DNA from 3 places in the Streptomyces sp. x-80 genome. Region 1 is predicted to be linked to each of the others. Evidence: riboswitches for the same ligand, from Rfam matches in the RefSeq annotation. Region 1 holds a riboswitch; each other region holds the start of a gene.
What was found. Region 1 has a riboswitch for cobalamin ahead of ACLJWH_RS05820 (prenyltransferase/squalene oxidase repeat-containing protein). Riboswitches for the same ligand answer to the same signal wherever they lie in the genome.

Region 1 (3,263 bases):
AGCAGGGTGCCGAGGATCCGGGCGCGCCGCGAGAGGGTCCGGGTGCGCCGCATCAGAGCTGGTTCTTCTTCCGGCGGCCGCTCAGCAGGAAGCCGATACCGGCACCGATGGCGAGCCCGACGAGGACGAACCACCACATGCCGGAGCCTTCGTCGTTGTCGGTCGCGTCCTTCTCGGGGGCGGTGGACGGCGCCGCGCTGCCGGCCGGCTTGGGGCCGGTGTCGTTGAGCGCGGTCACCAGGTCCTTGCCGCCGAAGGCGCGGGGGTCGGCGCCGGTGGCGTGGGCGGCCAGCACCAACTGGGCGTACGCGGCCGGGCCCTGCTGCGCGGCCCAGTCCGCCGAGTTCTTCTCCAGCCACTTCAGCGGCTGCTGCGCGGCCGCGCCGTGCGATCCGGCGGCCAGGGCGACGACCGCGGTGGCGGTGTTGGCGACGTCCGGTTGGCTCTCGGCGCCCGGCATCGCGGACAGCAGGTGCTGGCCGTTCTTGTCCAGCTGCGCGACCAGATAGGCGTCCGCGCCCGAAGCGGCCTGCTCCGGATCGGCCGTGGCCTGCTTGGTGCCCCCGCCCTCGCAGGTCAGCGGCTTGACCGGCTCGGTCACGTCCTTGCCCGCGGGGTCGACGACGAAGCCCTTGCCCAGGGCGCCCAGCGCGGCGGCCGAGGTGGCGTAGGCGTTCGGGGCCAGCGCGCCGTCCTTGGGCTGGAAGGCGAACGCGCCGCGCTCCCCCTCCTTCGCGTCGCAGCCCAGCTGGAGGGCCAGCAGCGCGTCGTAGGGGGTCTTGTTCCCCTTCTTCGACGTCACCGACGCCGGCTTCTCACCCGCCGCGGCGAGCGCGCCGATGACCACCGACGTGGAGTTGGCGTCGCTGGGCGCACCGGCCATCGAGCTCCAGCCGCCGTCGTCGTTCTGCACGGACTTCAGCCAGGTCATGGCCTTCTGCACCACGTCGCTGCGGCCGCCGAGCGCGGCCAGCGCCTGCACCGCGGCACCCGTCTGGTTGGTGTCCCGCATCGTCTTGGCGTCGCACGCCTTGGCCGGGTCGGCACGGAAGGCGGTGAACGAGCCGTCGGCGCACTGCTGCCCGGCGAGCCAGTCGACGGCCGATGTCGCGGGCCGCACGCCCACCGTGTGCTGGGCGAGCAGCGCCAGCGACTGCCGCCAGACGCCGTCGTACTGCGGGTCCTTGGTGCCGTACAGCCCGGCGGGCAGCTCGGGGGACTCGGCGGCGGGCGCGGCGGAGTCGGCGAACGCGGCGGGGGCAGCGGTGGCGCCCAGTACGGCGGCGGTGGCCAGTGCCGTGGCGGCACGGCGTGCCTGGACGGCGAAGGGAAGGGCCATGGGGGCCATCGGGTCGGTGCCTCTCGGGTCGGTTCGCAGCGGTGGGTACGCAGCCGCGCTCGGCCCCCACCCGCGCGCCGATCTCCCGATCGGGCGCGGTGGCACCGGGCTCAGCTCCGTATACCTCGACGGTGCCGCGCACCGGCCGTCCGCATGAGCGGGCGGTTCCGGCGGCGGGAGCCTTGACCGTGCCCCACCGGGTGCTCCGGCTCGTACGGCCCCGGTGCCGCGGTGTGCGGCCGGGCCGTCCTCACGGTTGCGGGTCAGCGCCGGATTTCCACCGGCTTCCCCCGATCGGGCACGGATGAAGTTGTCCGGCCCACTTTAACCGCCGCCCGGCCCGGGACCGCTCGCCCGTACGACCGCGGACCCGAGGGCTCGGCCCGCCACGCGCGGCGCCCTCCCCGGTCACCGCCGCACGGCAGGCGCCCGCCGCGCGGTACGAGGCGCCGGCCGCAACAGGACACGAGGCGCCTGCCGTACGGACGGCGCACGCCACACCGGAGGGGGCCCGGACCTCACCGAGGGTCGGCCGGCTCCCCGTCCGCCTCCCGGTCCGCCTCCCCGTCTCCGCGTACGGCCACGACGAATGCCCCGCTGCTGGCGGTGTGGCTGTGCGGGGGGACCCAGTCGGCGCGGCCGTAGGAGGCGGCGACGGTGGCGCGGGGGTGGGTGCGCGCATGCCAGCCGTGGCGGGCGAGCCAGGCGGGGGCGGCCTCGGACAGGCCGCCCTTCCAGAGAGCACTGATCTCGCGCATCGAGGGGATCGCGCGGCCGGCGGCCATCATCGGGCTGCCGCGGAAGTCACCGGCACCGGGGAAGGCGAGCCGGCTGCCGGGAGCGGACTGCTCGCCGACGGCGGTCAGCAGCCGCGCGGCCTCATCCGCCGAGAGATAGACCAGCAGGCCCTCGATGAGCCACGCGGTCGGCTCGTCCGGTACGAAGCCCGCGGCCCGGAGCGGGGCCGGCCAGTCCTTGCGCAGATCGGCGGCGAGGGCGGTGCGCGCACAGCGCGGCCGGGCCCGCTGCTCGGCGAGGACGCGGTGCTTGAAGGCGAGCACGTCCGGCAGGTCGATCTCGAAGAGGCGTACGCCACCGGGCCAGGCCAGCCGGAACGCACGGGTGTCCAGCCCCGTGGCGAGGATCACCACCTGGCGGATGCCGTGTTCCTCGGTCGCGGCCATGAGGTAGTCGTCGAAGAAACGGGTGCGCAGCACGACGTGCCGCGAGAGCCCGCGGTAGAACGCGTCGTACCGGGCCGCGGGCACCTCGGAGCCGTCGGAACGGGGCGGGGCGGCGGGTGGCTCCGGGGCCGCGGCCGCGGACACGAACGCGGCGGCGTAGGGATCGTCGAACAGCCGGTCATCGCGGGCGCTTTCGGCCGCCCGGATACGGGCCACGCCGAGGGCCGTCGCGGCCACACCCCGCAATGCGCCCATGAGGACCTCCGAGGGGAGAACGATCACTGATTGCCCAGGGCGCCCATTTTAGCCCCGGTGGGCCGGGGACGGCGGGCCCTCCGGCCGCACGATCCGGCCGATACGGCGTGCGGCGCGCCGACCGGGTACGGCCTGCTGGGCGCGGTCTTCCGGTGGCTCGGCACGGGCCGTCCGATACGGCGCTACACGGCCTGGTACGTCGTGGGGTCGGAGCCCGGCACCGGTTCCGCGTGGCCGAGTTTCACCAGGTGGCGCAGATGGGCCTCGGCCTCGGAGACGGCGATGTTCCGGGAGCCGTAGGGGATCTGCGCCCAGGGACGGTTCCACTCCATGGCCACGGCGAGCTGCCACGGGGTGAGCGGGTCGCGGAGCAGCGTCCGCAGCCCGGCCAGCCGCTCTTCGTGGTGGGCGAGGAGATCGCGTACGCGTCCGCCCGCGTCGGTGAAGGCGTGCTGATGGGCGGGCAGCACCTCGGCGGGGGCGAG
Region 2 (3,263 bases), on a different contig from region 1:
CGGAAGAAGACGTCCTGGAGGCCCATCAGGCCCAGCCCGACCGGGCGCCAGCGGGAGTTGGACGCGCCGGCCTGCTCGGTCGGGTAGAAGTTGATGTCCACGACGCGGTCGAGGAAGGTGACGGCGGTGCGGACGGTCGCGTCCAGCCGCGCCCAGTCCATCTCACCGTCCTCGCCCAGGTGGGCCGCCAGGTTCACGGAGCCCAGGTTGCAGACGGCCGTCTCCCCGTCGTCCGTCACCTCCAGGATCTCGGTGCACAGGTTGGACGAGTGGACGACCTTGCCGGGCTCGGCGGTCTGGTTGGCGGTGCGGTTGGCGGCGTCCTTGAACGTCATCCAGCCGTTGCCGGTCTGCGCCAGGGTGCGCATCATGCGGGAGTACAGCAGCCGGGCGGGGATCTGCTTGAGCGCCTTGCCCTCGGCCTCGGCCCTGCGGTACGCGGCGTCGAACTCGTCGCCCCACAGGTCCACCAGCTCCGGCACGTCGGACGGCGAGAACAGCGACCAGTCGGCGTCCGCCTCGACCCGGCGCATGAACTCGTCCGGGATCCAGTGCGCGATGTTCAGGTTGTGCGTACGGCGGGCCTCCTCACCGGTGTTGTCGCGCAGCTCCAGGAACTCCTCGATGTCGGCGTGCCAGGTCTCCAGGTAGACACAGGCGGCACCCTTGCGCCGGCCGCCCTGGTTCACCGCGGCCACCGAGGCGTCCAGGGTGCGCAGGAACGGCACGATGCCGTTGGAGTGCCCGTTGGTGCCGCGGATCAGCGACCCGCGGGCGCGGATCCGGGAGTACGAGAGGCCGATACCGCCGGCGTGCTTGGAGAGCCGGGCGACCTGGTGGTAGCGGTCGTAGATCGAGTCGAGCTCGTCCAGCGGCGAGTCCAGCAGATAGCAGGAGGACATCTGCGGGTGGCGGGTGCCGGAGTTGAAGAGGGTGGGGGAGGAGGGGAGGTAGGAGAGCGAGCTGGTGAGGCGGTACAGCTCGGCGACATCGTCCAGCGCGGCCACGGAGTCGTTCTCCGCGAGACCGCAGGCCACCCGCAGCAGGAAGTGCTGGGGGGTCTCGATGACCTGCCGGGTGGTGGGGTGGCGCAGGAGATAGCGGGAGTGCAGGGTGCGCAGCCCGAAGTAGCCGAACCGGTCGTCGGCGCCGTCGGCCAGGGCCGCGTCGACCAGCGCGTCCAAGCGGGCCGCGTGGGTCCGCACGAACGCGGCGGTCGCGTCGGCGATCAGGCCCTCGCGGTGGCCGGTGTCGACCGAGGCGGAGAAGGAGACGGCGCCCTGGCCCGCGGCCTCCTCCGCGATGGCGAGGGTGAGCAGGCGCGCGGCGAGCTTGGAGTACTGCGGCTCGTCGCCGATCAGTCCGGCCGCCGCGTCGATGGCCAGTGACCGCAGCTCGGCCTCGTCGGAGCCGGGGTGCCGGCCGCGCAGCGCGGCGGCGGCCACCTTGCCGGGGTCGGTCGCGGTCAGGTCCTCGGTCAGCTCGGTCAGGGTGCGCAGCAGGGCGACCCCCGGACCGTCCTCGCCCGCTCCGGTGCGGCCGGCGGGGACGCCGAGCGTGGTCACCGCGGGCTGTCCGACCTCGGCGTCTGACGCGGGCTCCGTTGGCGCGATGGTCACGTGGTGCTCTCCCTCACTCGGCGGGGGCCAGGAGGGGCGGGGCGCGACGGGCGCACGCGGGCGTGCGGCACCCCGGTACGGTTCGGGGTGCGCGGGCACACCGCGCGGCGTCCACCGGCCCAACCCGCGAGGCCCGGACGTATCAACGCCCGCACCGACGGCGGCGCGGACGTACCGTCGGCAGGTCCTCGGACTCACGGGCGCGCGAAGGGGCCGAATGGCCATATATGCGCGCTCATACACCGTTGCGGGACAGTTCCGGATTCCCACCGGATTTCCCTGCGGCGACAGCGAGGACGAGCATACATGTGGGGGTGGCCCCTCGCGCGCACCCCCACATGTAGTGAGTCGTCAGTGATGGAGCGGTATCTGTCAGTGCTCGCCGCTATGGTTGATTTCAGGTTTCTTGCTACGTCTGACAGCGAGGAGAAGGCCCCATGGCCGCGCTCACCGACCGGCCGCACATCACGCTCACCGAGCACTTCGAAGAGGCCGCCCGGATACTCGCCCGCCGAGAGGAAGGCGCGCGGCTGGAGTTCGTCGACGGGCGGATCCGGAGCAGATCCCTGCCGGACGGGGACCACGGGCGGATCGTCGAGTGGCTGACGCGGCGCTGCCTCCGCTCACGCCCTGAGCTGTGGCTCCACCCGGGCCAGGGACTCAGGGTGCAGGCGCACCGCGGCGGCCGTGCCCGCCCGGACGGCTCGCTCGCGTCCAGCGAGGCGTTCGTCGGCCAGGGCGAATGGGCCGATCCCGACCCGGTGCTGATGGTGGTCGAGGTCGCCTCCTGCGACTCCGACTCCGGCACCGACCAGCACGACCGGGTGGAGAAGCCCCGCGCGTACGCGGAGACCGGTATCCCGTTGTACCTGCTGATCGACCGTCAAGCCTGTCAGGTGACTCTTTACAGCGAGCCCGACGGTAGCCGCTACGAGGACGTGCACACCGTCCCGTTCGGCAGGGCGCTCCGCCTGCCGGACCCGGTGGGCATCATGCTCGAAACCGAGGCGCTCAAGGACTGGGTGGGCTGAGCGCGCGCATGGCGCGCCGCGCCCCGGCACACCGACGGGCCGCCGCGCCCCGAGGGGACGCGACGGCCCGTTGACCGCGTGCGAGCCGCCGGCTCAGTGCCCGGCCGGGGAACTCACCGTGGCCGGGGGCAGATCGGGGGTGACGCCCTTGTCGCCGACGTCCGCGGTGTAGTCGGCGGGGCTGGTCTCGTCGACGCCGTCCGGGGCCTTCAGGGCCCGCAGGACGACCGTCAGCACGACCGTCACCAGGACGTTCAGCACGAACGCGGTGAGGCCGATGTAGCCGATCTGGCCGATACCGGGGATCTCCTTGCTGGAGCCGCCGAAGTGCGCCTGGGTGGGGCTGGCCACGCCGTACGCCGCGAGGGTGCCGTAGAGCATGCCGGCCGCCCAGCCGGCCAGCAGCGCCCAGCGGTGGAACCAGCGGGTGAACAGGCCGCCGACCAGCGCCGGCATGGTCTGGAGGATCCAGATGCCGCCCAGCAGCTGGAAGTTGATCGCCACGGTCTTGTCCATGGTCAGGACGAAGATCAGCGCGCCCACCTTCACCAGCAGGGAGACCAGTTTGGCGACCTTGTGCTCCTGCGCCGCCGTGGCGTCGGGCTTGAGGAAG
Region 3 (3,263 bases), on a different contig from region 1:
CCGCGCCGGCCCCGCCCCCGGCGTGGCCGAAGTACCCCTTGGCGCTCAGCTCGCCGACCGGCTTGCCCAGCAGCACGACCTGGCTGCTGCGGTCGCTGCCCGGTTTGAGCAGCACCGGGTTCATCAGCGCGGACGGCTCGACCCGGGCCGCCGCGGCCTGCATCGCCTGGGCCCGCCCGATCTCCGCGCCCTCGCGCGTCACGAACGAGTTCAGCGACATGTTCTGCGCCTTGAACGGCGCCACCCGCACACCCTGCCGCACCAGCCAGCGGCAGATACCCGCCGTGACCACGCTCTTGCCCGCGTCGGATGTCGTGCCGGCCACCAGCAGGCCGCCGCCGACGGTCCCGCCGGACGCCTTGAACCGCCCGTTCACCGGGACCTCCTCATCTGCCGGGCCGCCGGCCCGTCGTGAACCTCGTGCTGTCCGCCGCGCCCGCCGCCCGCCGCGCCGCCGCCGACCGGGCCGCGCCGACCGCGAACCGGCCCGCGACCGTCACCGCCAGCGCCAGCGCACTCACCCGGCGGGAGAGCCGGACCGCCCGCTCGATATCGGGCACCCCGGCCTGCCGCGCCCCGCCGTTGAGCACCGGCCGGTGCTCGACCCGCCCGCCGTACGTCAGCGTGCCGCCCAGCCGCACCCCCAGCGCACCCGCGAACGACGCCTCCACCGGGCCCGCGTTGGGGCTCGGGTGCGCGCCGCCGTCGGCCCGCCAGGCCCGCAGCGCACCGCGCCGGCCGGGGCCCGCGAGCACCGTCAGCGCCGCGGTCAGCCGGGCGCCCGGCCACCCCGCCACATCGTCGAGCCGGGCCGCGGCCCAGCCGAACCGCCGGTAGCGCGGCGACTTGTGACCGACCATCGCGTCCAGTGTGTTCACCGCCCGGAACGCCACCAGGCCCGGTACGCCGCCCACCGCACCCCACACCAGGGCGCCCACCACCGCGTCCGAGGTGTTCTCCGCGACCGACTCCACCACCGCGCGCGCCATCTGCGGCCCGTCCAGCGCCTGCGGATCGCGCCCGCACAGATGCGGCAGCCGCTCCCGCGCCGCGGTCAGCTCGCCGGCCGCCAGCGCACCGCCGACGGCCCGCGCCTCCCGGCCCAGCGAGGTGCCGCCCAGCACCGCCCAGACGGCCGCCGCGGTGAGCGCGGTCCCCGCGGCCGTACGCGCGGGGCGGGGGAGGGCACCGGGGCGGGGCGCCGGACCCCGTACCGCGCGCTGGAGGAGCGCGGCGCCGGCGGCCGCGCCGCCCGCGCACAGCACCGTATGGACCGCGCCGTACCCCCGGTGGTCGCGCCAGAGCCCGCGCTCGGCGGCGGCCGCGGCCCGGCCGAACGCGGCCACCGGATGGCCGCGCCGGGGGTCCGCCGCGATCAGGTCGCCGAGAAAGCCGAGGGCCGCGCCGCACGCGTACGTGACGTGTTCGCCGCGCATCGGATCAGACCGCCGTCACGCCTCGAAGGGAGCGTGCCACGGCACGGAGTGGGGGGCTCGAACGGCGGCCGGGCATGGCGGTATGTCCTCACTCAGGGTCCGCGCCCTGGTTCGACGTGACGGCGACCAGAGTCTCCTGGCTCCCCGGATCAACGCTTCCCCCGGCCTTCCCGCCCGTGCCGCACGCGACCTGACGGACGGGGCGAGGCGGGCCGTGACCTTCTGTGGAGGAACGCTCCCCGGTGACAGTGGCGGGACCGCGCCGGATTCGCACCGGACTTCCTCTGCTGTCGCCGAATGGCTCCGGCAGTCCACCACGCCCCGGCATTACCGTCAACTCACCCTTGACCTGCGGCGCTGCCCGCCGACCGGCACTGTGGCGCAGACCACAGGGTGCCCGGCGGGGCGTCGGACGGTTGCCCTGGACCTGATCCCGCGTCACTGTCCGGTGCACGGTGGGCGACGACGCCGCCGGAAGGGGGCCGGGGGATGCCGGAGAGCGCCAACGGCGGCGACCCGGAGGCGGCCGGCTTCACCAGGGGCGAGCAGGTCGGCGCGCTCCAGCAGGGCGTCGCCGACGTCAAGGACCGGCTGGACCCGATCATGCCGCACGAGGTCACGGCCATGGACGAGACGGAGAGCCGCCGCTGGTTCGCCGACGGCCGCGCCCTGTTCATGCGCAACCGGCCGGTCGAGTACGCCTCGGTCGCCGGGGAGCTCAAGGCCGGCGTCCGGTTCGACGTCGCCGAGCTGCCGGGCCGGCCCACCGACGGCAGACGGATGTCCGTCCTCGGCGGCCAGAACCTCGCGATCTCCGCCGACAGCACCCGGCCGAACGGCGCCCGTGCCCTGATCGAGGGCGCTGACCGGTCCGGCCGCCGAACGCTGCCTGCCGGAGCGGGAGTTCGCCGCGACCCGCGACCCGCGACCCGCGACCCGCGACTCGGCGTACCGGGAGGCGGGGAAGGCGCCCGTCCGCCCGCCGGCACCCGGGGCCGCCGACCGCGGCGAGGCCGGTGCGACGCGGCAGCCGGCCGGCCGGGAGCCGCCCTGCACCCGGATGCTGTACGCGGCGCGGCGGGCGGCCGAACCGCGCCCGCGCAGCGCCCACCACCAGACCTTCAGCAAGGTCGTACAGGTCCGGGTCTCCGAGTACCTGGGCAGCCGGGGCGGCACGGCCATCGCGGACGCGCCGGCCAGAGAACCAGAGAACCGGAGAAACGGACGAGGCGCTCGGCGGCCGCGGCTGATGCCGCCGGCCGCCGAGCGCCTCGCCGGGGTACCGGATCCGGGGCGCGCCGGCCCCGGGCGGGTCAGGTGGCGACGATCAGATAGATGCCGTACGCCACGGCCGCCGCGCACAGCGCGAAGGCGGCCACCGCCGCGGTCCGCGCGCCCGCGCCGGGTCCGTCGGCCACCGCCGTCTCGCCCTCCTGGCGCGGCCTGCGGGACGTACCGACGATGCCGACGGTGAACAGGCCCACGATGCCGACCGTCACCACGAGGCTGACGCCGAAGACCTGGCCGAGAGCTGCCCATTCGATGTTCATGGCTGACTTCCTTGACTGAGGGCCGCTAGTGGCCGGCGGTCGCGGCCCCGGCGCGCGGGGCGGCCACCTGGACGGGCGGGCCGGCCTGCGCGACGGTGGCCGCGGGGGCCACCGGACCTGCCGGGGGAGGGGAGACGGTCTGCAACGCGGTGGTGACGACGCCCGCCGGCTCCGCGGGAGCGACCTCGTTGACGTTGGTGTGGTCGACCGGCTTGCGCCGGGAGGCGGCCCAGATCGCACCGCAGACGGCGAGCGCCAGGACCGCGACCGTCGCCAC

Region 2: another riboswitch for cobalamin. It lies ahead of ACLJWH_RS09100 (ribonucleoside-diphosphate reductase subunit alpha); the one in region 1 lies ahead of ACLJWH_RS05820 (prenyltransferase/squalene oxidase repeat-containing protein).
Region 3: another riboswitch for cobalamin. It lies ahead of ACLJWH_RS36910 (cobalamin biosynthesis protein); the one in region 1 lies ahead of ACLJWH_RS05820 (prenyltransferase/squalene oxidase repeat-containing protein).

What each region holds. Positions count from the first base shown of each region.
Region 1 is NZ_JAJPWM010000003.1:58,910-62,172, forward strand. It holds gene ACLJWH_RS05815 (SCO2322 family protein) at 1-53, opposite strand, end outside; gene ACLJWH_RS05820 (prenyltransferase/squalene oxidase repeat-containing protein) at 53-1,339, opposite strand; cobalamin riboswitch at 1,517-1,668, opposite strand; gene ACLJWH_RS05825 (SAM-dependent methyltransferase) at 1,858-2,778, opposite strand; gene ACLJWH_RS05830 (MBL fold metallo-hydrolase) at 2,961-3,263, opposite strand, start outside.
Region 2 is NZ_JAJPWM010000004.1:220,959-224,221, reverse strand. It holds gene ACLJWH_RS09100 (ribonucleoside-diphosphate reductase subunit alpha) at 1-1,619, opposite strand, end outside; cobalamin riboswitch at 1,781-1,940, opposite strand; gene ACLJWH_RS09095 (Uma2 family endonuclease) at 2,057-2,650, shown strand; gene mctP (monocarboxylate uptake permease MctP) at 2,744-3,263, opposite strand, start outside.
Region 3 is NZ_JAJPWM010000027.1:51,296-54,558, reverse strand. It holds gene ACLJWH_RS36915 (cobyric acid synthase) at 1-376, opposite strand, end outside; gene ACLJWH_RS36910 (cobalamin biosynthesis protein) at 387-1,436, opposite strand; cobalamin riboswitch at 1,566-1,722, opposite strand; gene ACLJWH_RS36905 (hypothetical protein) at 1,926-2,771, shown strand; gene ACLJWH_RS36900 (hypothetical protein) at 2,750-2,986, opposite strand; gene ACLJWH_RS36895 (anion permease) at 3,012-3,263, opposite strand, start outside.